2 regions of the Bacillus sp. AC266 genome follow, and region 2 is predicted to be linked to the other one. Evidence: riboswitches for the same ligand, from Rfam matches in the RefSeq annotation. Region 2 holds a riboswitch; the other holds the start of a gene.
The links. A riboswitch is a leader RNA that binds a small molecule or an ion and turns the genes downstream of it on or off. The one in region 2 is predicted to bind cyclic di-GMP.

Region 1 (19,839 bases), on a different contig from region 2:
TAAAAGTGTGCATATCTTTAAGACAAGGGGAAGAAAAGTGAGCTTTTCTCTCTTGTACATGCTATGCACAAAAAATCATACCCCCGGCATTTTTTGTGAAGAAAGAAGCCATACAATAAATGCCAGAGGAATCGGCTTATTATGTATTACTTCTTATTATAGTGGCACTATTTCACACTATTTGCAATTGTACTTGCGATGTTTTGTAAATTTTCCATTGTGTATTCATTTTGGTGTGATTTCCAAACAGCACCGAAACCATCGTTTTCACCGTAGCGTGGAATTAAATGAAGGTGGAAGTGGAATACAGTTTGTCCAGCTTTCTCGCCGTTATTGTTAAGTAGGTTGAAACCAACTGGATTAAATTCTGCTTTCATTGCATTTGCGATTTTTGGAACGACCGCAAAAATATGTGATGCGATTTCTGGCGTTAACGCAAAAATGTCTTGTTTGTGAACTTTCGGAATAACAAGAGTATGTCCTTTTGTTACTTGACTAATATCTAAAAATGCAAGTACATGTTCATCTTCGTATACTTTTGAGCAAGGGATTTGCCCGTCAATGATTTTACAAAAAATACAATTGTCCGCTGTATGATTCATCGATCTCATCCTTTCAAATAGTCTTAGCCGTATTTTACCATAATTACATAGGAGAACAAACACGAAAAACAGGAAGCTGACTCAGCTTCCTGTTTTCTGAAGAGGGATTGAAAAAGCATTTTTTATAATTTACGGTTCGCAGACACCTCATTTATTTAAGAAATGCACGGTAAATCGGCTAAAGTTTCTGCCGTAGACACCCCATTTTCAAGTGAAATGAATTGCAATCTTTTTTTTAAATGAAATTGTTTATTTTTTAAAACAGTATATGCTCTTTCGGAGACACCCCGTTTCGAAAATGAAACAAATTATCTGGTTATGTGTAAATTTCATTGTCCAACTTGGACACCCCATTTCATGATGACTTCACTATGTTGTTGTACTCATCAATTGGTGGTTGCTTTTTCAATGTGTTCCTTCTTCACTAATTATGATGTCCGCTTTCGTAAAAATATATGCCAAGAAATTTAAATTTTTTTTTGAAGGCATCGATACTATGTAGTGCACCATGATTTTTGGTAAGATGAATATATACATTTCTTACAAAAGTGAATGAATATAAATGAAGAAAGTGGTGTCGTATGAGCGAGTTATTGCGTGTAGAAAATGTTACAGGAGGATATACGAAACGACCTGTACTGCAAAATGTTTCGTTCTCTGTTAATAAAGGCGAACTTGTTGGCTTGATCGGTTTAAATGGAGCCGGGAAAAGTACGACAATTAAACATATCATCGGTTTAATGGAGCCGAAAAAAGGAACTGTCACAATTAATGGGAAAACAATTCGTGATGATATGACAGCGTACCGTTCTAGTTTCTCCTTCATTCCAGAAACGCCAGTATTATATGATGAGTTAACGTTAGAAGAGCATTTGAAATTAACAGCGATGGCGTACGGTGTAGATGAAAAACAATATGAAGAACGCGTAGGACAACTATTACAAGAGTTTCGGATGAAAAATCGTTTGAAATGGTTTCCGTCTCATTTCTCAAAAGGGATGAAACAAAAAGTGATGATTATGAGTGCATTTTTAGTTGAACCATCACTTTACATTGTGGACGAACCTTTCGTTGGGCTTGATCCGTTAGCGATTCAATCACTTCTTCAAATGATGGATCAAATGAAAAAGAGTGGTGCGGGCATCTTAATGAGTACACATATTTTAGCGACAGCAGAGCGCTATTGTGATTCATTCATTATTTTGCATCAAGGTGAAGTGAGAGCGATGGGAACATTATCAGAACTTCAATCCGGGTTTAATATGCCTGGTGCAACGCTTGATGATATTTATATTGCGTTAACGAAGGAAGAAGATTATGAATAGTACAGCGTTATGGAAAGAACGATTTCGGTACTTTCTAAAAGAAGTTCGTACATATAGTAAATACGTATTTAATGATCATTTGAAATTTATTTTCGTATTTATCATCGGCGCAGGAGCGTATTATTACCAGCAATGGTTACAAACGTTAACACCTTCGTTTCCGACAGCGTTTGTTATGGCAGTCTTACTTGGCCTCGTATTAACAGCTGGGTCCATCCAAACGTTATTAAAAGAAGCGGATCTCGTGTATTTGCTTCCAGTTGAAGAAAAGTTAAAGCCTTACTTTACGAAGGCATTTCTCTTTACGTTTATGATTCAGTTATACATAATCGCAATGGTAGCAGCTGCGCTTGCCCCATTATATTTCCAGCAAATGAAACAAACAGGTGCCAATTACATATGGATTGTAATCGCGTTTGTCATTGTAAAAGCGTGGAATTTATTCGTAGCGTGGGAAAAATCATTTTTAACAGATCAAAGCATTCAAAAAGCAGATTGGTTCATTCGCTTTATCTTAAACGGCTTATTTGTGTACTTCCTTGTAGAACGTACTTCATTCATTTTTACCGGTGTAATTGTCTTTCTTATGGCACTATACCTTGCTGTTATGCATCAAAAGGTGAAAGGAAAGCCGCTAAACTGGGAGTATTTAATTTCTGAAGAAGGTAAAAAAATGATGCTGCTGTACCGCATTGCGAATATGTTCGTTGATGTACCAGCGTTAAAAGAGAGAGTATCACGTAGGAAATGGCTTGATTTCATTCTTTCGATGATCGGTGAGAAACGTACATATTTATACTTATATACGAGAACATTTTTAAGATCGGGTAACTATTTCGGATTATATATGCGTTTACTCGTTCTTGGGGGAATTATTCTTTACTTTATCCCATTTTTATATGGACGTTTTATCGTAAGCCTTGTTTTCTTATACTTAATCGGCTACCAGCTCTTAACCCTTTGGAAACATCACCGTATGAAAGTTTGGCTTGATTTATATCCGGTAGGGGGAGACGAGAAGAAGAGAGATTTCCTTACTTTATTAAATGCGATTCTTATTATCGGCAGCGTTGTATTTACAGTTATATTTGCACTTGCGACGAAAGATTTCATAATGACCGGCATTTTATTTGTAGTAAGCATATTATTTAGTATTGGTTTCGTTTATCAATACGGTGCAAAGCGCATTGAGCGTTTAAACTGAAAGGAATGAACCTATGATTACATATGAAGAGAAGGTTATAAAAGAATTGGAGCAGTGGAAAGCTACATTCATGAAAGATTCTTCTATGATGACACGGTTCTCTAAAAAAGTGCAGGTGAAAGTGCAACAACTAGTGCCCGCGAAAGTGCAAAAGGTACTAACAGAAACGATTCGGATGATGGTGCAAACAATTAGTGCTGGATCAAACTTCATAAAACCGAAGCTAAAAGAAACGAACTGGTCACTGCAAAGACGAGACGATGAAGTACGTAAAAAAATGGATGAGTACAAAAAAGTCGCAGCGGCAGAAGGGGCAGGAACAGGAGCAGGTGGTATTCTCCTTGGCCTTGCCGATTTCCCGTTATTACTTACTATTAAAATAAAATTTTTATTTGATGCAGCAACATTGTACGGATTTGATACGAGTAAAAAAGAAGAGCGCCTTTTTATTCTTCACGTTTTCCAACTTGCTTTTTCAAGTGACGATCACCGAAAAGAAGTATGGAAAGCGATTGAAACGTGGGATACAGAAGAAGAAAATCATATGGACTGGGAAAAGTTCCAAACAGAATACCGAGACTATATCGATTTAGCAAAAATGCTCCAGCTCGTCCCGATCATCGGTGCCCCGGTCGGCGCATATGCGAATTATCAATTATTGCAAAGGCTTGGGGAAGTGACGATGAATTGTTATCGTATGCGCTTGCTTAATAGAAATTAATTTGTTTTACAAAAAGTATCCTAAATTACACATTTAGGATACTTTTTTTTATTTTTATTCATATTTTTAATTTTTTTACCAATAATATACAGATAAAGTTACTTGAGCTTACTTTACTGTATTTAGGGGTGCAAAATATGAAAGTATCAATATTTATCACTTGTGTTGCAGATGTTTTTTATCCAGAAGTAGGGAAAGATGTTGTGGAAATTCTTGAAGATTTAGGGTGTGAAGTTGATTTTCCAAAAACTCAAACTTGCTGCGGACAACCTGCTTATAATAGCGGGTATGTGAAAGAAACAAAAACAGCTGCAAAACATATGATTGAAGCCTTTGCTAGTTCAGAATATGTTGTGGCACCATCGGGGTCTTGCGCTATGATGGTTCACGAGTTTTCTAGCTTATTTTCTGAAAGTGAAGCGGATTGGAAGAAAAAAGCTACTGAACTTGGAAATAAAACATATGAATTCACACAATTTCTAGTTGAAGTGTTAGGGAAAGAAGATTTAGGTGCGGAGCTTCATAAAAAAGCAACGGTTCATACATCTTGTCATATGAGCCGATTAATGGGGATTAAGGAACCACCGCAAAAACTATTAAAGTGTGTAAAGGGACTGGAAGTTGTTTCATTGGCGCATAATTATGATTGTTGCGGATTTGGAGGGACATTCTCGGTGAAAATGCCAGAAATCTCTGAGCAAATGGTTGAAGAAAAAGTAAAGCATATTATGGAAACCGGTGCGGAATTGTTAATCGGGATGGATTGTAGCTGCTTAATGAATATAAAAGGACGTTTAACACGTAATGGTTATCCAATTGATGTAAAACATATTGCTCAAGTATTAAATGAAGATCGAAAACAAGGGGGGATATAGAGATGGGAATGAAAATTGGGAACGATCCCTTTCATAAGCGTACTGCAACAGGTATTGGGGATCAATTTATGCGACAGGCTGTCAGGAAAGCGCAAGATGGTCTGAGAGTCAAGAAATTAAAAGCTACTGAGAGTCTTGGGAACTGGGAAGAATGGCGAGCTTTAGGAGAAGAAATTCGAAAGCATACATTAGAAAACCTTGATTATTATTTATATGAGCTGAGTGAAAATATTGAGAAAAACGGTGGTTTCGTTTATTTCGCAAAGACTGCAGAAGACGCAAGGGAATATGTAAAAGAGATTGTAAAAAAGAAAAACGCGAAAAAAATTGTGAAATCAAAATCGATGGTAACGGAAGAGATTAGTTTAAATGAAGCGATTGAAGAAGCTGGAGCGGAAGTGTTAGAAACAGATCTTGCTGAATTTATTCTACAAGTGAACGACCACGATCCTCCATCACATATTGTTGTTCCGTGTCTTCACAAAGATAAAGAACACATTTGTGAAATATTTAAAACAAAGTTAAATTACACTGGAACATCTGATCCTACGGAAATGGCGAGGTTTGTAAGATCGTATTTACGTGATGATTTTTTTGCAGCGGATATAGGGGTGACTGGATGTAACTTTGCTGTTGCAGAGTCTGGGTCAATTTCTATCGTAGCAAACGAAGGAAATGCAAGACTTACTACGACACTTCCAAAAACGTTGATTACAGTTATGGGGCTGGAACGTATTGTTCCAACATGGGAAGAGCTTGATGTTTTAGTAACACTTCTATGCCGAAGTTCTGTAGGACAAAAGTTAACAAGTTATATTACAGGGTTAACTGAGCCTGGCGGAACAGATGGACCTGAGGAATTTCATTTAGTCATTGTTGATAATGGCCGTTCCGATATTGTAGGAACAGAATTCCAAAGTGTCCTCCAGTGCATTCGTTGCGCGGCATGTATTAATGTGTGTCCTGTATACAGGCATATTGGTGGGCATGCATATGGCTCTATTTATCCAGGACCAATTGGAGCTGTGTTGACACCGCTTTTAGGGGGATATGATGAATATAAGGATTTACCTTACGCATCTAGCCTTTGTGGTGCTTGTACAGAAGCGTGTCCAGTGAAAATCCCGTTACACGACTTATTAATTAAACACCGCAGCCGCATTGTAGAAGAAAAACAATCACCCGTAGCTTGGAACGTGGCTATGAAAGGTTTTGAAAAAGCGGTTAAGAGTCCTAGACTATTTTCTTTTGCAGCGAAGAGCGCTCCGTATGCATTAAAACCTCTTGCAAAAGGGGATAAGATCGAGCGTGGAATTGGACCGTTAAAAGCTTGGACGGATGCGAGAGATTTTCCAGTTCCGAAAAAACAACCGTTTCGAGAGTGGTTTGAAAAACACGAAAAGGAGAACAATGATGGCCATCCAAAATCGTGAGGAATTTTTACTCCAGTTATCAGAAAAGCTTGGTAGGAAACGTCCAGAAGCAGTGAAAAAACCGAACTGGTCTTTTTCCCCGCAGTGGGATGTTTTTGACGGACTGGCGCAAGATGAACTTGTATTAAAGTTAATAGAGCACTGCGAAGTGATTCATACAGAAGTAAAGCGAACAACAAAGGAAAACCTTGTTGAAACATTGGGGTCTTTTATAACAGATTGGAATATCAAATCTGTTATATGTTCGAATGATGAGCGCTTTAATGAGTATGGTCTTACGCCATGTTTCAGCAATGAAGGAACAACACATTTTCGTACATGGGGATTAGATCATAAAGAAGAGGACGTAAAATTTGCGAAAGCTGCTGACCTTGGCATTACGTTCAGTGATATGACTTTGGCAGAATCAGGAACCGTTGTGCTATTTAATGATGGGTTAAAAGGAAGACATGTGAGTCTTCTTCCAGAGTCATATATTGCAATCGTTCCTAAAAGTACGATTGTACCAAGATTAACCCAAGCTACAAAACTGATTCATGATCAAAGTAAAGCGGGAGAAAACTTGCCGGCTTGTGTGAACTTCGTTTCTGGTCCGTCAAATAGCGCGGATATTGAAATGAACCTTGTCGTAGGTGTGCATGGGCCAATTAGAACAGCGTATATTATTGTGGATGATCAATAATGATTTACGTGTGCGAGTTGGAAATATAGATGAAACTTTTTCCCGTTTATCTAAATAGGAATTGATTTGTCTTATAAAAAAGACATCCTAATCACACATTTAGGATGTCTTTTTGTTCTAATGATTAATGTTTAAAAGGAAAATTTCAGATTGTCTTTTCAGCGTTTTAGGCTGAAATTAGTGGTAGAGATAGAACCGATATTATAATCATCTTTATAATCAATTGAAGTAGTAAATTTCTTATTTGTATCATCTTTGATATGACCCGTTATAAAAATAGTTTCGATATCATTAGAAGGAAATCTATGATTTGTAATAGTCACTTCTAAATTCTCTTTTTCTTTGAAATACTGAATGGTTTCTTCTGTTGCTTTATTAACGATTTGTTGTTCAGTATTTTTTTGATCTATCGTACATCCTCCTAAAAGGATAAGTGTGAAAGTAAAGAATAATCTTATAGCATATTTTTTCACGAATAATCACTCCATGAATTTTGCGTTATATTCCTCTTAACTAAATTGTATATCCACAGAATATGGTGTGGCTGGGTATAAAGAAACGGGACTCCAAAGTAAAAAGGTTATTAGTTTTTAAGCTCTAAATTTTGGAGTGAGACATAGATCTTATATGATATTCTCCTCCATCATATTCTGCGTCCATAGAAAAAATCTTATTTTTGTTATCTTTCACATGTCCGTTTATAAAAACTATTTGAAAATCATTGGGAGCATATAGGAATGATTTAGATGAAAATTATGGGAAGTGTTAGTATTTTAATTTTAAACTTTTACTTTTAGAAATTGAACCTATCGTGTATTTATCTCCGCTATATTGAATAGTTATATTAAATGTTTTGTCTCTATCATCTTTGACATGCCCAGAGATATAAATGGATTGTAGGTCTTTAGGACCAAACTCATGCCCAGTAATTACTACGTCCAAATCTTGCTTTTCCTTAAAGTATGTAATGGTTGTCGCTTTTGCTTCTTTTACTACTTTTTCTTCATTGTTTTTTTGATCCATAGTACATCCCCCTAAAATACTTAAAATAAATATAAAGAATAGAAAAAAACTAATTTTTTTGATTTTAATATCCATATTTATCCTCCAGTAATGGCATCTTGATTATATAAAATATCGTGATAGAAGGAATGTTTTTAGTGAAAAAAGCACTCACTTTTTCTGATAACCGTTGCTTTTTATTTCTTATAAAGAACATTCTTGAATTAAAGAAAAAACTTAAATAATTATGTTGACGTGAAACTATTAGATTTAGTGTTTAAAATTCAAATTATTAGACGCTGAAATAGAACCAATATGATAATCATTAGCGTATTGGACTGAAGCGGTAAATTTTTTACTTTTGTCATTTGTTACATAACCTGAGATAAGGATAGTTTGAAAATCTTTTTGTCCAAATTTATGATCAGTGATTGTTACATCTAAGCCCTCTGTTTCTTTAAAATATTTAATTGTTACCTCTTCTGCCTTTGTTACTATTTCTTTTTCTTCATTTGTTTTATTATTCATACTGCATCCTCCTAAAAGTATAAGTGTAAGAATAATGAATAATCTTATACTATATTTTTTCACGAATAATCACTCCATTAATAGTGCGTTATATTCCTCGCCACTAAATTTTATATTCACTGAACATTGTGTAGTGAAGCAAAAAGAAAAGGCACTCTAAAGTGCCCCAATTATTAGTTTTTAAGCTCTAAATTTTTGGTGGTTGAAATAGCGCCGATATGATAATTATTTGCGTATTCAACTGAAGCAGTAAATTCTTTAGTTTTATCATTAGTCACATAGCCTGATATAGAGATAGTTTGAAAGTCTTTTGGTCCAAATTCATGATCAGTAATTGATACATCTAAGCCCTCTGTTTTTTTGAAATATTGAATGGTTTCTTCTGTTGCTTTATTAATGATTTCTTCCTCGGTATTATTTTCATTATTACAGCCTCCTAAGGTAGTAATAATGAAAATGAAAACTAAATAAAAAAACAATCTTTTATGCAACATAATTCTCCTCCAATCATTGGTTCCTAAATTAGGGATATATCAAATGTTGTAGAAGAGAAACTTTAAAATGTTTTAATAGGTTCAAATCAATCTAGGTTTTTAAGAATTATTTGAGGGGCTCCTTTTGAAAATAAAAATAGACACCTTATTGTTAGGTGCCCAAAAGTTTGATACATTGCTTCTAAATTTTTAATGTTAGAAGTTGAGCTTATTGAATATTGATCTCATCCTTTATATACATATGAAATAATTGGAATTAATATAAAGGGCCAACAAAAATATACTTTATTTTCATATTAATTTCAGTCATCATAACTAATACTTTCAACCTTATTTTTATAATTTATATCTGCAGTTATTTTACGGTTTGGATTATTTGTTACATGACCAGATACAAAAATCACCCAAAAATCTGAGGGGGCGAATTCCACTCTTGTCACTGTGACACCTAGCTTTTTATCTTCTTTAAAATGTTGGATTGCGATCTTTTCTGCTTTTTCTTTTAATGCTATTTCCTCATTTTTTTATCCATATTGTATTATTTTTTTAGAGAAAAATTCGTTGAAACAGAACCAACATTATAATTATTATTGTAATCTATTGTAGCAGTGAATTCCTTGCTTTCATCATCTTTGATATGACCAGTTATGAAGACTGATTCTAGATCATTAGAAGGGAACCTGTAATCAGTAATAGTTACATCTAAATTTTGTTTCTCTTTAAAGTAATTAATTGTTTTTTCTGTTGCTTTATCTACTATTTGTTTTTCTTTATTATTTTCCTGCATATTACATCCCCCAATTATTGTACTTACAAAGATAAAAAAGACAAAAAAGGTAAATTTTCGGATTTTAATTCTCATGTTTACCCTCCGTTAATGTTGTTCTATAATTTAGAATATACTAAATATCCCGAGGAGGGAATACTTTGGATAGCAAAAATACACAAGAAGTGTTAGATTTAAGCTTTTATCGAATGGCTAAAGATGCGTATAAATCAGATAAAGAGTTAAGAAATGAAATTACAGTGAATAATGCGAATGATGATACTTTACAAACATGGAAGGTCCGTGAAACATTCCACGACAAACAAACCGGAATGGACGCAGTAGTCTTTGAACGAGATGTCGATGGGAAAAAGCAAGTTATGGTAGCTTTCCGAGGTACAGAAGGGGATAAAATTATAGAGAAAAACTCTTTAGGCATTCCGATGAAGTCAGGGGAAGGCATGAAGGATTTAAAAACGGATACCAATCATTTTGTATTACGAGAAGGTGTTCATGAACCAGCAGCACCTCCTGTAGCAGGGACTGAGAATGAAGGTTCAAAGAAATATTGGAATGAAGAGAATCAGCGCTGGGAAACACACAATCAATTCGAACAGGCTGAAAGGGTCATGAAACAAGTAACGGATACATACAAGGACAGGGATGATGTGGAGATATATACGACGGGTCATTCGTTAGGGGGAGCTTTAGCGGAATATGCAGCGGCATCTAATGATAATGTAAGATGTATGTCATGGAATGCGCCGAGTGCAAAACATTTGTTACCGCCTGATTTACAAGAAAAAGCAAATAATGGTGAGTTTAATAATAGAATTGTAAGTGTTGTTCACGGAAATGATTCAATTGGCTATGGACCATTTGGTGCATATGAAAGTCATATAGGCTCTACTTATGCGGTAACCCCAACAATTTCGAAAGAAGAAATGTCAAAGCTATCATTACAGCAAAAGATTGGGATGGATGTTACTCGATTTTTGAATTCGATAAGTGGCCCTGGTTATCACTATCAAACAGATCAGAACTTCCGGTTTGGAGAGAATGGGTCTTTATCCAATAAATACTTGTTAAATGTAGACACGAATGAAAGAGTTTATGATTCACCAGGCGCGTTATTAGGCGGGGGAGAAATTCGTGTAGTGGTAGAGAATTTAGAACAAGCTGTAAGAGATATGAAGCGAAACGCGCAAGAATTTCAAGATAGAGTACCGAGGTTAATTTCTAATATGATGACATTATTAGAAACGGCTGAAAGTAGACGGGTAGAAGCTAAAGTAAATAATATACGTGGACATGTAGAGCATTTAAGTTTTTGGTACATACGAACAGCAACGGAAATTTCAGATTTTATTGAGAAGAAAGCCGATGATTATAAGAAGACGGATCAACAATATTAAGGGAGAAGATTAGGATGCCGAGAATTTACTTAAATGAAGAAGCATTGAACCAAGCCTTACAACAATTTGACCATATGATCCAAGACTTAAATCATAATAAAAGAGTTGTAAGTAATGTACATAATTTACTCTTATCAAGCTGGTCGCAACTTGGAGTGGGGAAGAAGGCCATTAGTGATTTAGAATCTTTTAAAAAAGATATCGAAAGAAGGATGGAAGAATTAGAGTCTGATAAAAGGGAGTTAAAGGGTGCGATTGATTTATTAAAAGCGCTAGATCAAAGTTATGATTACATGGGGCCTAAATATTAAATTACAAGAAGCACTCACAAAGGTGCTTTTTGTAGTTTAACTGGATTAAAGATTATTGTAGTCATTATTAAGGAATATGATCCTAGATCCATAATGTAGATTGAAAAAGTAATATACAATTTTGAATCAAACTTGCAAACGATGATTTTTTATTTTACAATTTACTTACCGACTGGTAAGTAAAAATAAGTGAGGTACAGTATGACAAAGAATTTACAAACATCGCAAAACATTGTAGAGGCATCATTTAAACTCATGGCAGAGCACGGTATTGAGAAGATGAGCCTTTCTATGATTGCGAAAGAGGTAGGTATTTCAAAACCGGCTATTTATTATCATTTTTCTTCTAAAGAAGCGTTAGTTGATTTTTTATTTGAAGAAATTTTTTCTGGGTACCATTTTGCAAGTTACTTCGATAAAGAGCAATATACGAAAGAAAACTTTGCAGAAAAATTAATTGCCGATGGTTTACATATGCTCTCTGAGTATGAAGGACAAGAAGGCATACTACGCGTCATAAATGAATTCATCGTAACTGCATCGCGAAATGAAAAGTATCAGAAACGCTTATTTGAAATACAAGAAGATTTCTTAAATGGTTTCCACGATTTATTGAAGAAAGGTGTGGAACTTGACGTTGTGTCACAACAGGCAACGGAAGAAAATGCTCATACGTTAGCGCTCGTGATCGATAATATGAGTAATTACATGTTAATGGGATTCCAGTTAAAGTATAAAGAAATTTGGATTCGAAATGTGAAAAACGTCATGAAGGAGGAATAAAAGTGAAAATGCAAAAAAACTGGTGGCTCGGTTTTCTTGGATTTATTGGCATTTATCCCGCATTAACGGGCAGTAAGACCCCCACCTCAAAATTCAGCGAAAGCAAAGAAGTTAGGTGGGGGATCAACTGCCCGTAAAAGCCCGATTGGTGAGGGCTGATTAAAGTTTCACTTTATAAAATACCAGGTATGATTGAAGCTTTTCAAGCGGATGGAAGTTGGATGAAGTTAATCGGCTTCATTTGGCTACTTTGGTTCGGATATTTTATTCCTGAGAAGAAAGATAAAGAAGAATAAATACTAATTTTCTGTAAAGTTATGTAAAATATAGATTGAGGGTATTCATATATTAGATTAATAGATTTGGAGTGGTTACATGGATCCATTGAAAAATGAAATTCATCCTGACATGGTCAAGGTGTGGAAAGTTCGTGCTGTAATTGAAGAAGGGATAGGTATTCTCGTCATCTTAGTATACCTTTTCCTCATGATAAAGTTTGATTGGTGGGCGTGGATTTTGTATGTGATGGTTGGGTTAACAGTTGCGCTAGCACCATTTTCGTACTTTTTATTCCCGAAACTACGTCAGCGTTATTATAGCTATAAATTAAATGAAGAAGAGCTTGAAATTCAGCACGGTCTTTTCGTTGTAAAGCGCGTATTAGTACCGATGATTCGTGTACAGCACGTTACAATTGAACAAGGACCAATTATGAGAAAATATGGATTAGCAGAATTACATATTTCAACAGCGGCAACTTCTCACAGCATTCCAGGCTTAACGATGTACGAAGCAGAAATGTTAAAAACGAGAATCGCAGAATTAGCGAAAGTGAGTGATGAGGATGTATAAGAGGCAGCATCCCATTACGATGTTATTAGAATTAAAAATAACAGACTTTATACCATTATTTATTTTCATGTTTAGTTTAAATGGAAAGTTTCCATTTTGGTATTTAATTCCCGCTGGATTCGGTTTACTCACCGTCTTTTCAGCGTTTGAAAAATGGTATTACACAACATACTGGGTTGAAAATAACGTATTACATGTGAAACAAGGGCTCTTTGTGAAGAAGGAGAGCTACTTAAATAAAGAACGTGTTCAAACGATTAATACAAGTTCAAACGTGTTATATCAAATGCTCGGTTTAAAGAAAATTCAAATCGAAACAGCTGGCGGAGGCGATGATGCCGAAGTAAGCCTAGCTGGTATTACAGAAGATGAGGCGAAGGAGCTTATTTCCTTACTAAATGAGCCAACTCCAGAAGTAAAAGCAGAAGAAACATCAGAAGAAGTAGTAGAAAAAGAAGTTATGACAGAGGAAAAGCAAGCGACAGAGTACAAATTAACTTTGAAAGAAATTTTATTAGCATCTGTTACATCTGGTCAGTTTGGATTATTATTCTCATTAATCTTTTTCGTGTATCACCAAGTAGATGAGTACATTCCGAAATGGATAAAAAATAGCGTAGAGTCGTATGTAATGGATCATGATATATACGGCTGGATTTACATGGTAGCTATTTTACTCGTCCTTTCGTGGATTATATCTACAATTGGTTACGCGTTAAAACATGGTAATTTCACAGTAAATCGAAAAAACGATGAAGTGCGTATTTCTCAAGGATTACTTGAAAGGAAAGAACTAGTACTAAAGTTACACCGCATTCAAGGGATTACGATAAAAGAAGGTATTTTCCGTCAGATGTTCGGTTATTGTGCTGTGCAAGTCGAAGTCATTCAAAGTAAGGGATTGGGAGAAGAGAAAGACAAAGTTACGCTGCATCCGATTATTCGAAAAGATCGTGTGCAAGAGTTACTCGCTCATTTACAATTGCCATATGAACTGAATACAAATATTACTGCATTACCAAAAGCAGCCTTGCGCCGTTATTTAATTGATAGTTTCATTTTCTTCGCAATGCTAGCAGTCCCGCTTACTGGGATAAGCATATACTTTGAAAAGTATTTCATCATGTGGGCGTTGTTACCGCTAGCTATCCTCATCTTTACACTTGGATACGCAACATTTAAAACAAATGGTTACGGTGTAAATGGAGAACAAATTACGATTATACATCGTAGTATTGGGAAACATACAGGACTTGTAAGAAGAAGACACGTCCAATCAATTGAAAAAACACAATCATATTTCCAGCGCCGAGCGGATTTATGTACGTATACGTTTTCTAGTGCATCATCGAATTATAAACTAGAGCATACGAGAGTAGAAGATGCGGAGAGAATGCAGGATTGGTATAAGAAGAGAATAAGTGAGAATTAATTTGAAAAGGCTTGCCTAGTATGAAAGGCAGGCTTTTTTGTTATGGAGAAATGAGTAATTTGATTCATATATGGGTGCAAATACAGCTCACATTTCTCAATACGTATCAGAAAAAAGTAGTACCTTTCTATTTCAGGGAAATTCGTGAAATTTTTGATATAAATGGTATACTAATATAGAAATAATATTAGGAGGTTATATATGATAAGTCAGTTGAAAAGAGAAGCACTTGATGCATTAAAAGGAAAATGGGGATTAGCGGTAGGGGCAACCTTATTACTTGGAATCCTTATTGGAGCTGTTGAACTTCTAATTACAGGTGTTTTCTCGATGTTTTGGGGTTGGGAAGAAGCAAGTGATTCGCTTACAGTAAGTATTATTGCAATGCTTGTTATTGGTCCGTTAACAATAGGCGCCTACTATCTTGTTTTAAATGTAATCCGTGAGACTAGTGCTCGCATTGGTGATTTATTTAGATGGTTTAGCGATGGAAGTAAGCTTATGAAGTCGTTTTTAACATATTTACTAATGTATGTATACTTGATGCTATGGACATTACTTCTTATTATTCCGGGTATTATTAAATCATTTTCTTATTCTATGACGTATTTTATTTTGAATGATCGTCCAGAATACACAGCGAATCAAGCAATTACCGAAAGTCGCCGTATGATGAATGGACATAAAATGGATTACTTTTTACTATGCTTAAGTTTCCTTGGCTGGTTCATTTTAAGTATTCTTACTTTAGGAATCGGTTTCTTATGGTCTGCACCTTATTTCTACGCGACATCGGCAGCGTTTTATGAAGAGATTTCAAAAGAATATTATAAAAAAGAAGGTACTACCTTCTAATAAAACACCTAAACCACTTATCCCCTAAAGAATATAGGGAACAGACGGTTTAGGTGTTTTGATATGTGTTCTGTTTTCGGGTTCACTTCAGGATAAGGTATAGGTTTTTATATAGAAATTATTCCCTCTATGTTTTATCATAGAGGGTTATTTTTTTATGTAAAAATGATAGGAAATAGTGAATAATATATGTGAAGGGAAAAGTGAGGTGAGCATGATTGAGGAAATTTTTAATTCCGTATTCCCATTCTTTATTAAGCTTATTTATTTCAATGACGATAGTTCAAATATACGATGAGAAGGGGATTTTCGAAGGAGGGCTATTTTCTATTTTTACGAATCTTTTTATTGCTATGGCCAACATGTTGGCTGCTACTTTGATAATTGGAATCCCTGTTGTTTTAGTTGGCTGTCTTCTTGGGGAGATATTGTTTAGGTGTGTTATTTTACCTGTAAAGCTACATTTTATTCCATCCTTAATTTTATATATTCTCTTAGCTATAAGTATTGTTTTTGGTTATGAAGTTATATCTGACGGGTTCCCTACAATATATGAAAATACGCGTATTGTTGTAATGATGTACTTTATGGGACTAACTGTCATTTGCTCTATTACATTTTTAGTAAGCAGGACTACATATGAAGAGAAATAAGGTGATTATATGAAATACACTTGTCCATGCTGCAGATATAAAACGTTAGAAGAACCACCAGGTACATATGAAATCTGTAACATATGTTATTGGGAAGATGATTCTGTTCAGTTTAACGATCATGACTTTGAAGGCGGAGCAAATGAGCCCTCGTTAAGACAAGCGCAGAGAAATTTCATTGCGTTTGGTGCTTGCGAGGAATGCTTTGTTGAATCAGTTAGAAAGGCGACTAGTGAAGATGTGAGGGACGCTAGTTGGAGAGAAATTTGTTAAGTGGTTTATAGGTAGAAAATGTTATTACTTATAGAAAGAGAAGTAATAACATTTTTTATTTAGTGATTAAAGGATTGGCACCGTCTTATAAAATAAAACAATAAAGCTGATAGGGTGGTAGGAAGACCAGCGTCGAAAAATGCTTGAAAACTAAAGGATAGGAAATCGACTCGTTAAAATTGTATTTCACATTTATGGGGATATTAGGAATTTATATAAATGTATAGATGTATAGTCTACGGAGTGTATTTAATGTTATCATATTGGATGATATGGAAATTTTTAATAGAAGAAGCAACTAACAATTCAAATGTAATGAAGCCTATATTGAATAAAAAATATCTAGTAGTATTCAACAATATTAAAAATAAAATACGTATTTAGATAGAATTAGTAGAAATGAGGGTTTAAAAAGGAATGAACACGAGCATAACACGGCAAAAAATTTTAGCCGCCGCTTCTCAAATTGTTCAATTTAAAGGAGTAGCTAAGTTAACTTTAGAAGCAGTAGCAAAAGAGGCAGGTGTAAGTAAAGGTGGGTTATTGTATCACTTTTCAAATAAAGAAGCTTTAATAGAAGGCATGATACTTAAAGGGACAGAGGAGTATCATGGTGCTATTCATAATAAGGTAACGGAAGACACAGAGAAGAAAGGAAGGTGGGTTCGTTCTTTTGTAGAGGAAAGATTAAGTAATGAGAAAAGAACAGAAGAGTTGTGTAGTAGTATGATGGCAGCATTAATGCTAAAACCGGAATTACTTGAGCCATTACAACAAGCATTTCAGCAATTGCAAACTAAAATAGAAAATGATGAAATGGATTCTGTTTGTGCCACAATTATTAGATTAGCAGCTGATGGATTATGGTATTCGGAATATTTAGGGATTGGAAGACTAAGTTCTGAATTAAGAGAAAAAGTGATTCAAGCTCTTATCAATGCTTCCTATAAATAGAATATACAAACTATAGAATAAAAAATAATTCCCCATTGGTTTATTTAATCCGATGGGGAATTATTTTTTTATTAGAATAATAGAACAATTTTGCAGGGTGTTGAATTATAACCGTCCAGACGGTATAGTAATATTTGGTTCAAAAGGAAAATGAAACAAAAAAAGAATAAAAAAATATTTTTAGCACACTATTCGAAAGGATAGGCCGCAAAGCTTAGAGTCTACGGTAATATATTGGTTACTAAGATCGTCTGGTTGCACATTTTTGATGCAACCGGACGGTCTTTTTTTGTTATATAAATATAAAAAATTAGGAGGAAATTATGCAAACGAAAAGTACTAAAAGGCACATTTCAATGGTTTCATTAGTTTTTCTAGTATTATTTTCAGTGCTGAATGTATGGGCTCCAGTTATTCAAGCCGCTGTGATAAAAAATCCAGTGGACGAGATTAATATTTCTCGTACTGATGGCACAACATCTGAACCATATCAGGCTTCAGATGGTATGAAAGTAGAAGTGAAGTGGTCAGCTAAAGAGCAAATAAAAAGTGGAGATCAATTCACAATTGATATGCCAAAAGAATTTAGAAAAGATCTTATGAATATGAGTTTTCCTTTAAAAGATGCTGAAGGCAAAACAGTTGGTACATGTGAGATGAAAAAGGGTCTATTAACGTGTACTATGGGTGATTATGTAGAAGGAAAGAATAACGTTAAAGGTTCTTTATTCGTAGAATTTTACTTTGGTCTAGAAGCATATGATGGTGTCCAAAAAATCCCATTAGAATTTAACGTTGATGGTCAAATCGTAAATAAAGAAGTAAGTGTAAGTAATACGACAGAGAGACCGAAGCCGCAGCCCAATACAGATAACCTATTGAAATGGGGTTCTTATAATCAAGAAGATCCGTCCATTGCTGATTGGCTTGTATATGTAAATGCAACTGGAACAGAAATGCAAGATCTTAAATTAACAGATACATTAGGACCTGGGCATGAGTTAATTACAGACAGTGTAGTATTAGAAGAGGCTGTATTTGAAGATGGTTATGCACCAACAAATATTAAGCCAGCAGATTTATCTAAAATTAAAATCAATGCAACGAAGACTGGATTTACAATTGAATTTCCAGACAGTTCAAAAGGTTATATTTTAAGATATAAAACAAAGATTACCAATCCCGCTGCAAAGCCTCATAAAAATACAGTGAAATTAGAAGGCAAAAATATTAAAACTGAAGAAAAAGTAGGAGAAGTATTCGTAAGTGGTGGGGGAGGAACCGGTTCAGGCGACGATAATCCACCTAGTATTGAAAAGAATATAGTTGATGAGAATGGTAAGCTTGTAGAGAATCAGCAGTTAGCGCAAATGGATCAACCTATTCAATATCAAGTTGGTACACATATACCAAACGATCCTCCTAAATACACATCTATGGTAATTAGTGATGATTTAGAAGATGTATTAGAAGTATTAGAGGCAAAAGTGTATGATCAAAATGGCCAAGATATTACTTCTAAAGGAACACTAAAGATAGATAAACAAAAAAGTGAAGTAATATTTACGTTCGGTGAGAGTTTTGACTATAAGTCATATGAGGACCAGATAATTAACTTGAATATTAAGGCGAAAATTAAAGCTGATGCAGACTTATCTTCTTACGTAGATAAGAAGATTCCTAATAAAGCAGAATTACATTTTGATGATAAGAAATTAACATCGAATGAAGTAACGGTTACGCCGCCGGAACTTCCAAAAGAAGGTACAGTAGCTATTCATAAAATAGATGCTGAGGATCCGAATAAAGAGTTAACAGGTGCCGAATTTGAAGTTCGAAATAGTGAGGATAAGGTTGTTGCAGTACTGAAAACAGGCGAAAAAGGTTTTTCAGCCCCTCAAACTTTAGCACCTGGAACGTATAAAATTTATGAAAAAGTAGCACCTGAAGGATATCAAAAATTAACAAGTCCGGTAGAGGTTACACTTCAAGCTGGAGAAACAAAAACAATTGAAATTAAAAATACCATGCAAAAGGGTCAAATTGAATTAAAGAAAATTGATTCGGAAAATGGTGGTAAAGCATTAGCAAATGCAGAGTTTGATATAGTAAAAGACGGTGTAGTAGTTGAGCATATTATTACAGATAAAGACGGTAAGGCAATTTCTAAACCGTTAGCACCAGGAAAATATATTTTAAAAGAAACGAAAGCGCCCGAAGGATACCAATTAAAAGAAAAAGAGTTCGAAGTAAATGTAACAGGGGACGGCATATTCCCAATAACAGTAGAAAATGCAATGGTAGACAAAGGTAATGTAGAAATTACAAAAGTGGACAAAGAAAGCGGCGCAGTATTAGCGGGTGTCGAATTTGAAGTCCAAGATGAGAAAGATAAAGTGGTAAGAAAAGTAGTAACAGATAAAGATGGAAAAGCAAACGTTTCAGATCTATCAGTAGGAAAGTACAAATTAGTAGAGACGAAAAGCTTACCAGGTTACAAGAAACTAACAGAATCAGTATCATTTGAAATTAAAAAAGGTATGACGACAGTCCTATCATTGAAAGTAGAAAATGAGCAGTTAGACAAAGGCTCATTAGAAATTACAAAAGTAGATAAAGACAGTCAAAAAGTATTAGAAGGCGTAGTCTTCGAAGTGCAAGATGAAAAAGGAAAAGTGG
Region 2 (8,016 bases):
TTTCCACTTTACATTCGGAGCTTGTCCAATAAGTAACATCGCTTTAATCAGACGATAGAATGCATTTCCTTCAATATTTTGTTGGAACCTTCCTGTTTCTGAATGACAAGCTAAGTTACCCGCACGATAAATATTTCCTCGTACACCATCTTTTATCGCTTCACGAACAAGGTTTTCTGCCTGTAGTTTACTATTAGAATACACATTCTCCAACACCACATCGTAGTTAAAATCACCTGTTTTTTCATATATATCCCATTGATCCATCGCTAATTCTATCGGAATACCAATTGTTGAAACAAAGTGGAATGTCGCTCCTTCTTCAGTTAACGCTAGCATACGACCCGTTCCTTGCACATTCACATTTTCAAACTGAGCCACATCTCCAAAATGTCTTACATCTGCACCACAATGAATTACAGTATCAACCTTGGAACGAATGACTTTAAATTCTTCCTCACTCATACCAAGATTCTCTGCCCCGAGATCACCAGGTACTGCTGTTATACGTTGTAGCCATTCTTTTTTTATATTTTTAAAGTAATTTGTTAATGTATTAACAATTCTTTGTTGTATATCTTGCGTTGGTCTTACTAAGCAATAAATATGTGCTGTTGTATCTTTTAGTAATTCATGCAATATGTGAGAACCTAAATAACCAGTAGCTCCTGTTAAAAAGATATTTGAAACTTTACCGCTTTTCACTTCTTTTATATGTGAAATTGTTGCTGGCTCATGAATTACTTTATATTCACGGAATATGTCTTCTTCCTCTACTTTTAATTCCCTTTGAATTTGCGATAACCTATATATTGTGCGTTCCTGGAAAAAGTCTTGAATTGTTAAATGCGGGAAATCCTCTTTCAATAGAGTTAAAACTCGTAATACCTTTAACGAATGCCCACCAACTGTAAAGAAGTCGTCATGGACACTAACTTTCGAGACGCCTAATACATCAATCCAAGCTTTTGCTATTTTTGCTTCCGCTTCAGTAGATGGTGCGATATATTCTTGTGAACGAACTGGCTCATACTCTTCTTCCAGTTGTGCTAATCGCTTCACATCAACCTTTTTATTTGGTGTAAGTGGCAGTTCATTAATATAAATTAACTTAGATGGCACCATATAATCTGGTAATTGTTCTCTTAAATCGTGTATTAAGGTTTCCATAGCAACTTCATTAACAGTTGTATAGAAAGCGACTAAATAATGACTACCTTCTTCACTTTTCTTCGTAAATACAACGGCATCTTTTATCATTTCATATTTTGCAATTGTATTTTGGATTTCACCTAGTTCAATTCGGTGTCCTCTAATTTTCACTTGATTGTCTTTACGGTGTAGAAATTCAATATTTCCATCTTTCAATACTTTAACAATATCACCTGTTTTGTATATCCTACTATCATGTTTTAAAGGGTGTGGAATAAACACTTCTTCTGTTTTCTCTGGCTTATTAAAGTAACCTTTCGCGATACCTACTGACTCTATATATAATTCTCCTGGAATACCAATTGGACAAACTTTCATATTGTCATTTAATATCCAAACTTTATAATTATCCGCTGGCTTCCCAATTGGAATACTAGCAAATTTATCATTTAACTCCTCTGGAATTGGATAAGTAGTTGTTGTAATTGTACATTCCGTCGGACCATATGCATTATTCAATTGAACATGAGTACCAATTCTCTGTCGCCATAATTTCACTACTTCAGCAGTAAGCATTTCTCCACCAACTGCAATTCTCTTTAATGAATCCAACTTATATTTACTTTCATCTGGAAGGTATGTTGCTACTTGTTGTAAGAAAATTGTAGCTAATCCTAAAATAGATGTTGCCTTTTCTTTATAAATTGCATTTGCAAAAGCATCGACTGAAAGTCTTTGCTCATCTAATAAAACATATACATTTCCACCACAGAACAATGAAGCAAATAACTCCCAAATAGACGCATCGAAACTAAATGATGGGAACTGTGCAAAAATATCTTCTTCTGTTAATTCATAATGTCTTTGCATCCATGTACATAAATTAACTACCCCGCGGTGCGCAAGCATTGTTCCTTTCGGGTTTCCTGTAGAACCTGATGTGTAGATCATATATGCAATATCATCAAGATGAATTGACAATTTCACATCTGCATCTGAAAATTTTTCAATATCATAAAGAGACAACTCGCGAATGCCTTCATACGGAATTTTTGTTTCTTTTGTTAGCACTAATTTCGATTGGCTATCCTCAATAATATACTGCACCCGATTGGCAGGATAATCTGGATCGATTGGAATATACGCAGCGCCTGCTTTTAAAACCGCTAATAAACTTACTACCGTATCAATACTTCGCTTCATAAAGATACCAACATAATCGCCTTGTTTCACTCCATTATGTAATAACATATGAGCGATTTGGTTACTCCTCTTATTTAGTTGTTCATATGTTAATGTTCCTTCTAACGAAGATAAAGCTATACGATTTGAAAACTTCCTTACTGTTTCATAAAACATATCGGAAATACTCTTATTCGGATATGGTACTTCTGTATGATTTATCTCTTTATATATTGCTAACTCTTCTTCTGGAGTAATATCCATAGCTACAATACATTGCTTCTCGTTTGTAATTCCTTGCTGTAATACATACTCAATTTGCTCTATATAACGAGTCGCTGTTTTTTCTTCCAATTGCATTTTATTATAAGAAACCTCAAAGTAATTATTCTTTAATTCAATAAAGTTCAACTGACTATTTCTATTCTCTTTTCCTACTGTAACTACAGGTTTCCCCCATTTTCCTTCATCATATTGTAATAATACTTTTTGTACTTCTTCCATGTTTTCTAACTGCACAATTTGATCATTAATTTCTACTTTTAGCTCTTCATAAGAAAGTTCCTCTGAAATCGTAATACATAACGGATAACTACTCTGTTCCATATAATGAGGAATCACTATACATTTTTCATTACTAACATGATGCAACCATACAAAAGTAGCGACTATTATATCTAACTTACTATGTTCGATCGCTTGTATATCCTCAATTTTCATCTGCTTATATTCGTTTACTTGAAAATCCTTCGGTATCATAAGTGGTTCATAATTTTGTTGCAAAAATTGTTCATATCTCTCCACATATGAACGTTTTAAGAAAATACTCATACTGAATCCTCTCGCTCTCCATAAAATAAAGTGAAACTTTAATCAGTGGGGGTGTTCATCCCCTACTGATTAAAGTTTTACCTCTAACATCTTTAAATTTAGATATTAGACTATTAATTAAAGAAATAAAGGTGCAGATTATATCTACACCTTATATTTTTTATTAACTTTTAAATTCTCCAATCAACTCTTGTAACTCCTGTGAAAGCCAACTTAAAGATGTAGCTAATTCTGCAATATCTTGTACTGATATTTCTTGCTCCTTCATACTTTCTTCAACATTACTACTGCTATTCGCATAAGTATTCGCGATATGTGATAATTCATTTACGACTTGAACGATATTCTGGCTATTTTGTAAAATATCACCTGAGTTGCTAGAAACAGCCCTAACTTGATCTGTAACAGACTGTGCTGACTTTGAAATTTTCTCGAAGAACGCACCACTACTTTGAACAAGAGTAATTCCAGATTCTACTTCTTTTGAACCTTTCTGCATTGAAACTACAGCCTCTTCTGTTTCAGTCTGCGTTTCACTAATTAATTTCGCTATATCTTTCGCTGACGTTTCAGTTTGTTCTGCTAATTTGCGCACTTCATCAGCAACAACTGCAAACCCTCTTCCAGCTGCTCCAGCACGTGAAGCTTCAATAGAAGCGTTTAAGGCTAATAAATTTGTTTGATTTGAAATACCTGTAATTACAGTTACAATATCACTAATTTCTTTTGACCTTGTTTCTAACGAATAGATGATAGAAGATAAATCTTGTACTGCATTTTGGATTAAACTCATTTGATTAATGATTTGTCCAATGACTTCATTACCTTCAATTGAATGTTGCTCCATACCTTCTGAAGCAACTGCAACTTGTTTCGCAGCCCCAGTTATCTCTTCTACCTTATTTTCCATTCCATGTACAATTCCTAGGCATTGTTGTACTGAAGTTTCTTGAGATTGCGCTCCTACTCTTAAACCTTCAATAGAACTTGCAATCTCTTGAACTGCCATACTGTTTTCCTCTGTACTTGCCGACAATTCTTGTGAAGAAGAAGAAACTTGCTCAGCAGTCTGTCTTACTTTATCTATAATCCCTTTAAATTTATCAATCGTGTTATTAAAATATATATTAATAATTCCAATATCATCTGGTCTTTCTTTTAATTTAATACTTAAATCACCTTCACCAATCTTACGTAATCCCTCTCGTAAATCTTTTAATGGAGCTAACGAGTGACGTACGATAAAGAATTGAGTAATAGTTGCCATTGCTAATGAAATAATAATAAAGAGTATACCCTGTATCACAAAATTCTTCTTTGTACTAGGAACGATAGAAGCATCTAAGTCAGCCGCAACAATTGCAACAATATTGTTTTCTCCATCTGTAATTGGCTCTAATATTGTCACCCACGAACCTAATTCATCTTCATATACTTCTGTCATCTGAGCCTTTTTCGTATCCATCACTTTATCGTATGCATTCATCCAATGAGCGGGTTGTTCATAATAATCTCCCGGCTTTACAGGGACTGCATTTGTTAACTCTGTAGTCAAACCAACGAGTTGTAACTCTCGCTTTTCATTCGCCTTTGCTCCTGTAACATACGTTTGTCCAACACTTTTCAATTCTTTTGACACTTCATCTAATTGCCCTGTTAACTTTTCTTTTTTCACTCTTTCGGCTGTAGGATCTTTCGTCATGTCTCTAACTAATTCTACATCCAGTTTTTTTAGCACTATCTCTCCCGTTTCAATAGACTGTCTTTCAAATAAAGACATCATACTATTTTGAAACATGTTGAAGCTTAATGCACCCATACTTCCAACAAGCGTCAAAATAACTAAGACAGTTAATAAGACGTTCTTTTGAAGAAATGATAACTTATGCCAATACTTTTTCACTAATATTCACCTTCCTTAATTATCAAAATTAAAAACAAAAAAACAAAATATACGAATATTTTGTTTAGAAATGATTCTCAATATGTTCGAGAATAAAAAAAGACCAATGTAAAAGCATTGGCCAAGACCAACCCTATCCGTCCGGTAACTGGCTAGCATAGCCTTTCGACCTTAGCTCCTGTAGTTTTGCGTCCTCATGTTTCCATCAGTTTGCCTTTCTCGCTGAACGAGTTGAACGATATGGGAGTTCTATGAGAATTACAATATTCTCTTTCAAAGATTACAACATAAAAATTAAAATGTCCACCCATTTGTACATATAAATATAAAGTTTTAACGGATTATTTTTTTGAAATAATTTAACAAAGTATGTGAATGTTACATTTCTTGTGTTATATAATAAAAAATGTATATAATACAAGGATTATTTCGGATCATTACTTATTTTTCATTCAAATCAAACTATTCGAATATATCTTAACTTACGAATTTCGGAGGTAGTTTATCATGTTTTGGCTACAATTTCTTACGTTACTAATCTGCATTTTTATTGGTGCACGCCTGGGCGGAGTTGGTCTAGGAGTAATGGGTGGCGTTGGTATGGCAATACTTGTTTTCGTCTTCCACTTACAACCTACAGCTCCTCCTATTGATGTAATGCTTATGATTTTAGCAGTAATTACAGCTGCCGGTGCTTTGCAAGCTGCTGGAGGAATGGATTACCTTGTCTACCTTGCTGAGAAAGCATTACGAAAAAATCCAAAGCGTATTACATTTTTTGCTCCTATTGTTACTTATTTATTCACGCTATGCGCGGGAACTGGTCATGTCGCTTATTCTGTACTTCCCGTTATCGCCGAAGTATCTCGCGAATCAGGAATTAGACCTGAACGACCAATGTCAATTGCCGTTATCGCTTCCCAGCAGGCAATTACAGCTAGTCCAATATCGGCTGCAACAGTTGCACTTTTAGCAATGTTAGCCGACTATAAAATCACCTTGTTAGATATTTTAAAAGTCAGTATCCCTTCTACTTTTATTGCTTGTATGGTAGCTGCATTCGTTGCTAGTAAAATGGGAAAAGAATTAAATGAAGACCCTGAATACTTGAAGCGATTAAAAGAGGGAATGATCCCTAAACTTGAAGAGAAAAAAGAATTTGCGGGTGTAAAAGGCGCTAAATTATCAGTTATCCTTTTCCTAGTAGGAACTTTCCTTGTCGTACTTCTTGGTTCATTTGAAGCCCTTCGTCCGGGATGGATGGTTGACGGGAAGTTAGCTCGTCTTTCCATGCCAAACACAATTGAAATGGTCATGTTAACCATTGCTGCTCTCATTATTATTTTCTGTAAACCAAATGTGGAAAGCATTGTAACTGGTAACGTCTTTAAAGCAGGCGCAACAGCAGTTGTTGCTATTTTTGGTATCGCTTGGATGGGAGATACTTTCTTCAACGGAAACTTAAATATAATTCAAGGATCAATTCAACACTTAGTGACAAGTGCACCATGGCTATTTGCTATTGCACTATTCATTCTATCTATTTTACTGTATAGCCAAGCAGCAACAGTTCGTGCTTTAGTGCCACTTGGACTATCACTTGGTATTCCGCCGGCATTACTTATTGCGATGTTCCCTGCAGTAAATGGATATTTCTTCATTCCAAACTACGGGACAATCGTTGCTGCAATTAACTTTGACCGTACTGGTACAACAGGAATTGGTAAATATGTTTTAAATCATAGCTTTATGATTCCGGGCCTGATCGCAACCTTTACTTCTATTGGAATTGGAATGCTCTTAATTTCAATTATGTTTTAAAGAAAAAGCACAAACCTTTATTTAAAAAGGTTTGTGCTTTTTTAATCAAACGTTTGTTTAAACTTTTTTGGCAGTCTATTCCTCCATATAGCATTTAAAATATTACATAGGCTTTTTCTACAAACTCTTATTTACTTCCTCAACTAATTTCTTCGTACCTTCATACGCAGATTCCGCTAAGCTAATCGCTGAAATAACTGAAACACCATCCGCACCCGCTTCTATAACAGAAGCTGTATTTTCAATCGTAATCCCACCAATCCCAACGATCGGTATTGTAATCTCTTGTTCCCTAAAATACTTTAGACCTTTCGTTCCTTGAACCGCTTTTGTATCTTTTTTCGTACTCGTCGGAAAAATTGGACCAACTCCTAAATAATCGGCTCCATTTTCAATCGCCCAGCGTGCTTCTTCAATTGTATGTGTAGATACTCCAATAATTTTATCTCCCATTTTTTTACGAACAGAAGTAATTCCTTCATCATCTTGTCCAACATGCACGCCATCTGCATCTAACTCGAGGGCTAGTTCCACATCATCATTTACGATGAATGGTACATCGTACTCCTTGCAAAGCGCTTGCAGTTCTTTCGCAAAATCAATACGTTTCTCTCCCGTTAAAGCCCCTTCTCCCTTTTCACGAAATTGAAAAATTGTTATACCGCCTTCTAGTGCATCCCTCAATACTTGTAGTGGCTCCTTCGTACAATTGTTACTTCCCATAATAAAATATACTGGTAATAACCTAGACATTTCATCCATTGTAATGCGCGACATCTAGTTCCCCTCCTTACTATATAAGCTCAATCTTCCCATACTTCTCAATATCATCTGAAGTTGTATTTGCTAACTGATTTAAAAATTCAATTTGGAAACTACCAGGTCCCTTCTCCACTGTCTTAGCAGCTGCCAGTTCCGCAGCTACACCATAAAACGTTAATGCCGCTACTGCTGCCTTTACATAATCCTTTTCTACCGCTACAAATGCTCCTATTACAGAAGTTAGTAAACAACCTGTTCCAGTAACTTTCGTTAAAATAGGATGGCCATTTCGAATAAGAATAGTTCGCTCTCCATCTGTAACAACATCTTCTTCTCCAGTAATTACCGCAACTGTATTTAAGTCA

Region 1: it holds a riboswitch for cyclic di-GMP, as region 2 does, so the genes downstream of both, AC0IXC_RS20375 (SpaA isopeptide-forming pilin-related protein) here and AC0IXC_RS25470 (methyl-accepting chemotaxis protein) in region 2, are expected to answer to the same signal.

What each region holds. Positions count from the first base shown of each region.
Region 1 covers NZ_CEEDEC010000005.1:89,877-109,715, reverse strand. Annotated here, with positions in the region: gene AC0IXC_RS20485 (HIT family protein) at 168-602, opposite strand; gene ecsA (ABC transporter ATP-binding protein EcsA) at 1,184-1,927, shown strand; gene AC0IXC_RS20475 (ABC transporter permease) at 1,920-3,131, shown strand; gene ecsC (ecs operon protein EcsC) at 3,145-3,852, shown strand; gene AC0IXC_RS20465 ((Fe-S)-binding protein) at 3,990-4,727, shown strand; gene AC0IXC_RS20460 (LutB/LldF family L-lactate oxidation iron-sulfur protein) at 4,730-6,160, shown strand; gene AC0IXC_RS20455 (LutC/YkgG family protein) at 6,141-6,842, shown strand; gene AC0IXC_RS20450 (DUF1433 domain-containing protein) at 7,001-7,315, opposite strand; gene AC0IXC_RS20445 (hypothetical protein) at 7,608-7,865, opposite strand; gene AC0IXC_RS20440 (DUF1433 domain-containing protein) at 8,115-8,435, opposite strand; gene AC0IXC_RS20435 (DUF1433 domain-containing protein) at 8,546-8,866, opposite strand; gene AC0IXC_RS20430 (hypothetical protein) at 9,405-9,728, opposite strand; gene AC0IXC_RS20425 (lipase family protein) at 9,842-11,047, shown strand; gene AC0IXC_RS20420 (hypothetical protein) at 11,062-11,358, shown strand; gene AC0IXC_RS20415 (TetR/AcrR family transcriptional regulator) at 11,560-12,141, shown strand; gene AC0IXC_RS20410 (hypothetical protein) at 12,144-12,278, shown strand; gene AC0IXC_RS20405 (PH domain-containing protein) at 12,517-12,993, shown strand; gene AC0IXC_RS20400 (PH domain-containing protein) at 12,986-14,425, shown strand; gene AC0IXC_RS20395 (DUF975 family protein) at 14,627-15,280, shown strand; gene AC0IXC_RS20390 (hypothetical protein) at 15,499-15,933, shown strand; gene AC0IXC_RS20385 (CPCC family cysteine-rich protein) at 15,943-16,206, shown strand; gene AC0IXC_RS20380 (TetR/AcrR family transcriptional regulator) at 16,624-17,160, shown strand; cyclic di-GMP riboswitch class I at 17,333-17,423, shown strand; partial or broken gene AC0IXC_RS20375 (SpaA isopeptide-forming pilin-related protein) at 17,484-19,839, shown strand, end outside.
Region 2 covers NZ_CEEDEC010000008.1:100,865-108,880, reverse strand. Annotated here, with positions in the region: gene AC0IXC_RS25475 (non-ribosomal peptide synthetase family protein) at 1-3,165, opposite strand, end outside; gene AC0IXC_RS25470 (methyl-accepting chemotaxis protein) at 3,329-5,068, opposite strand; cyclic di-GMP riboswitch class I at 5,209-5,293, opposite strand; gene AC0IXC_RS25465 (anaerobic C4-dicarboxylate transporter family protein) at 5,576-6,889, shown strand; gene thiE (thiamine phosphate synthase) at 7,007-7,666, opposite strand; gene thiM (hydroxyethylthiazole kinase) at 7,683-8,016, opposite strand, start outside.